DNA from 2 places in the Streptomyces sp. NPDC088246 genome. Region 1 is predicted to be linked to the other one. Evidence: predicted binding sites of a transcription regulator. Region 1 holds the regulator's gene; the other holds the start of a gene.
What was found. Region 1 encodes HspR, which represses chaperone genes until heat shock. Its sites were predicted from a motif close to TTGAGNNNNNNNNNCTCAA; they were not measured.

Region 1 (2,200 bases):
CCACCCGGACGCCAACAAGGGCGATGACAAGGCGGAGGAGCGCTTCAAGGAGATCTCCGAGGCGAACGACATCCTCGGCGACAGCAAGAAGCGCAAGGAGTACGACGAGGCGCGCGCCCTCTTCGGCAACGGCGGCTTCAGGGCCGGACCCGGAGGCGCCGGGGGCAACTTCAACTTCGACCTGGGCGACCTCTTCGGAGGCACCCAGGGCGGGGGCGCGGGCGGCGGAGCCGGCGGTTTCGGCGGCGGCGGCCTGGGTGATGTCTTCGGCGGCCTGTTCAACCGGGGCGGTACGGGGACACGGGTGCAGCCGCGCCGCGGCCAGGACATCGAGTCCGAGGTGACGCTCAGCTTCATCGAGGCGGTCGAAGGGGCCACGGTCCCGTTGCGGATGTCCAGCCAGGCGCCCTGCAAGGCGTGTTCCGGCACCGGTGACAAGAACGGCACCCCCAGGGTCTGCCCGACCTGTCTCGGCACCGGCCAGGTGTCGCGCGGCACCGGCGGCGGCTTCTCGCTCACCGACCCCTGCGTGGACTGCAAGGGACGGGGCCTCATCGCCCAGGACCCCTGCGATGTCTGCAAGGGCAGCGGACGGGCGAAGTCCTCCCGGACCATGCAGGTCAGGATTCCGGCGGGCGTCTCGGACAGCCAGCGGATCCGGCTGCGCGGCAAGGGCGGCCCGGGCGAGCGCGGTGGACCGGCCGGCGATCTCTACGTCGTGGTCCATGTCGACGCCCACCCGGTCTTCGGCCGCAAGGGCGACAACCTCACGGTCACCGTGCCCGTCGACTTCACGGAGGCGGCGCTCGGCGGCGAGGTGAAGGTGCCCACGCTCGGCGGTCCGCCGGTCACCCTGAAGCTGCCGGCCGGCACCCCCAACGGGCGTACGATGCGTGCCCGCGGCAAGGGCGCCGTACGCAAGGACGGCACCCGGGGCGACCTGCTGGTCACCGTCGAGGTGACGGTGCCCAAGGACCTCAGCACCGAGGCCAGGGACGCGCTGGAGGCCTACCGGAAGGCGACCGCGGGCCACGACCCGCGGGCGGAGCTGTTCCAGGCTGCGAAGGGAGCTTGAGGTGGACGGCCGACGACGCAATCCGTACGAACTGACCGATGAATCACCGGTGTACGTGATCTCGATCGCGGCCCAGCTCTCGGGCCTGCATCCGCAGACGCTGCGCCAGTACGACCGCCTCGGCCTGGTCTCCCCCGACCGTACGGCCGGGCGCGGCAGGCGTTACTCGGCCCGCGACATCGAGCTGCTGCGCACCGTGCAGCAGCTGTCGCAGGACGAGGGCATCAACCTCGCCGGCATCAAGCGCATCATCGAACTGGAGAACCAGGTCGCCGCCCTCCAGCAGCGCGTTGCCGAGCTCTCGGCGGCGGTGGACGGCGCGGCGGTGGCGATGCAGCAGCGTGAGGCCCAGGTGCATGCCTCGTACCGGCGCGATCTGGTGCCGTATCAGGATGTGCAGCAGACGAGTGCGTTGGTGGTCTGGCGGCCGAAGCGGCCGAAGGGCTGAGCGGGTCCGGCGTACCCGCACCGTACGTACGAGGAAAAGGGCCCGTCTCCCGTGAAGCGCACGGGGGACGGGCCCTGACCTTTCCGTATCCTTTCTTTGCAGGGGAGGGCAATCTCCCCGGCGTCCGGGGAGGTCACTTCCCCGAGGACTGCCAGAGCGTGAGAGCCAGCGCGGCGCACGAGGTGACCGCGGCCAGCGAGGGCAGCGGCCAGCGGGCCCTTTCAAGCGTGTCGAGGCGTTCCTCGTGTTCCCCGAGTGCTTTGTCGGTCTGATCGACGCGTTGCAGCAGCAGTGCCAAGTCGCCCCGTGTGGTGGCGAATCCGACGTCGACGGAGCGGTGCAGCCGCTCCAGTTCCAGAGCGATGTTCTCGGCCTCGGACTGCGTCATCGCGGGTCTCCTCACATACAGGGGACGCGCAGCCGGTCCCAGCTGGCGCGTCCCGGGATGCCGTCGGCCGAGCCGCCGCTGTAGCCGAGCCTGCGCTGCCAGGCGGCGTACGAGCGCCGGTCGGCCTCGCCCCACACCGGTCCGGGCCCGACCGCGTACCGTCCGCACCCCTCGGCGACCAGCCGCCTGCCGACCGCGGTCACCAGCGGGCTGTTCCTGCCCGGTGCGAAGAAGGCGGCGCCCGGGAAGGTTTCGTAGCGGGGAGGGGCAGGCTCGGCGGGCAGCGAAC
Region 2 (2,200 bases), on a different contig from region 1:
GCCCGGACGATACGTCCCGGCAGGGCGCCGACGTACGTACGCCGGTGGCCGCGGATCTCCGCCTCGTCCCGTACACCGCCGAGCGCGACGCGGACGAACTTGCGTCCCATGGCGTGCGCGACGGATTCACCGAGCGAGGTCTTGCCCACGCCCGGCGGACCCACCAGCGCCAGCACGGCACCACCGCGCCGCCCGCCGACGACGCCGAGGCCGCGCTCGGAACGCCGCTTGCGCACCGCCAGGTACTCGGTGATCCGCTCCTTCACGTCCTGCAGGCCCGCGTGCTCGGCGTCGAGGATCTCCTGGGCGCCGCGAATGTCGTACGCGTCCTCGGTCCTCTCGGTCCACGGCAGTTCGAGGACGGTGTCGAGCCAGGTCCTGATCCAGGAGCCCTCGGGGCTCTGGTCGGACGAGCGCTCCAGCTTGTCGACCTCCTTGAGGGCGGCCTCACGGACGTGCTCGGGAAGATCGGCGGCCTCGACGCGGGCCCGGTAGTCGTCGGACTCGTCTGCGCCGGAACCAGAACCGCCGTTGAGATCGGACAGCTCCTTGCGTACGGCTTCGAGCTGGCGCCGCAGCAGGAATTCGCGCTGCTGCTTGTCGACGCCCTCCTGGACGTCCTTGGCGATGGACTCGGCGACGTCCTGCTCGGCAAGGTGTTCACCGAGCCACTGGATGGCGAGCTTCAGCCGGGCGACCGCGTCCACGGTCTCCAGGAGCTGCACCTTCTGGGCAGTGGTGAGGAAGGGTGAGTAACCGGAATTGTCGGCGAGCGCGGAGATGTCCTCGATCTGCTGGACCCGGTCCACGACCTGCCAGGCGCCGCGCTTCTTCAGCCAGCTGGTGGCGAGCGCCTTGTACTCCTTGACCAGCTCGGCGGCGGCTCCGGGAATGGGGTCTCCCCGGCCGAGCTTGTTCGAGGCTGGGGAAGGATCGGGGACGACCGCGTCGACCCGTGTCCCTTCCACCCAGAGCGCGGCACCCGGTCCGCTGGTCCCGGCCCCGATCCGTACCCGGCCACGGCCGCGGATGAGCGCGCCCGGATCCCCGTCCGAAAGCCGTCCGACCTGTTCGACGGTGCCGATGACACCGGTGCCGGTGTACGTCCCGTCGATCCGCGGCACAAGAAGCACCTCGGGCTTGCCGCCGCCCTCGCGGGCTGCGGCCTGTGCGGCTTCCACGGCGGCGCGTACATCGGTGTCGGACAGGTCCAGAGGCACCACCATCCCGGGCAGCACGACCTCGTCGTCGAGCGGCAGCACGGGCAGGGCGAGCGGAGTGACCGCATCGGACTCGGTAGCCATGATCTCCCCTTCGGCAGTCAAGTTGAGTTATGCAGACTCAATGCTCCTGAGTCGCCCATTGTTCCCCGGCGCGTGTTCGCTGTGAGCGATCGGCTGAATACGCTCGCTCCGCAGGACCGGTCAGGCCCTTTCGGTCAGGACCGGTCAGGCCCTTTCTGTAGCGGAGAACTCCGGATGCGTCCGCTTTAATCCGGCGGCGTTCCCGGCTTCGATCCGGCGGCGTTCCCGGCCCGAAAATGCATTTGTCACCGCTCGTACTGTCTTCTTGTGACGGACATCGACGGCTTGCTCGCGGCCTATGACGAGCAGATGCGCGGAGCACCGCCCAACCCTCCGGCCGGAGTCACGTACGAGTGGGACGGCTCGCTGCTGCGGATCGTCGGCCAGTTCCGCGGCTTCGTGAGCTGTCCGCGCGATGCCGGTGTGAGCGGCGCGGAGCTCGACCGGTTGATCGCCCGGCAGCGCGACTACTTCGCCGCACGTGGCGAGGCCGTGGAGTGGAAGACCCGCGGACACGACCGGCCGACCGATCTCACCGACCGGCTGCGTGCGGCGGGCTTCGTCGCCGAGGAGCAGGAGTCGGTCCTGATCGGCCGGGCCGACGAGATGGCGGCCGAGCCGCTCCTGCCGGACGGTGTCGCCCTGCGTCAGGTCACCGCGGACGCCGACATGCGCCGTATCGCCGCGATGGAGTCGTCCGTCTGGGGACAGGACTGGAGCCGGCTGGGCGACGACCTGATCGCGCGCGTCTCGGCCGCACCTGAGGAGATCGCAGTCATGGTCGCCGAGGCCGACGGCGAGGTGGTCTCCGCGGCCTGGCTGGTCTTCCGTGCGGGAACCGAGTTCGCCGGTCTGTGGGGCGGTTCGACACTCTCCGCGTGGCGGGGCAGGGGGAT

Region 2: a site for HspR is predicted at 1,327-1,345, ahead of lon (endopeptidase La). Genes of this name have one in related genera too.

The regions. Positions count from the first base shown of each region.
Region 1 covers NZ_JBIURV010000041.1:22,849-25,048, forward strand. The annotation lists gene dnaJ (molecular chaperone DnaJ) at 1-1,075, shown strand, start outside; gene ACIPEK_RS36280 (heat shock protein transcriptional repressor HspR) at 1,077-1,523, shown strand; gene ACIPEK_RS36285 (hypothetical protein) at 1,657-1,911, opposite strand; gene ACIPEK_RS36290 (peptidoglycan-binding protein) at 1,923-2,200, opposite strand, start outside.
Region 2 covers NZ_JBIURV010000002.1:501,729-503,928, forward strand. The annotation lists gene lon (endopeptidase La) at 1-1,304, opposite strand, end outside; gene ACIPEK_RS04915 (GNAT family N-acetyltransferase) at 1,572-2,200, shown strand, end outside.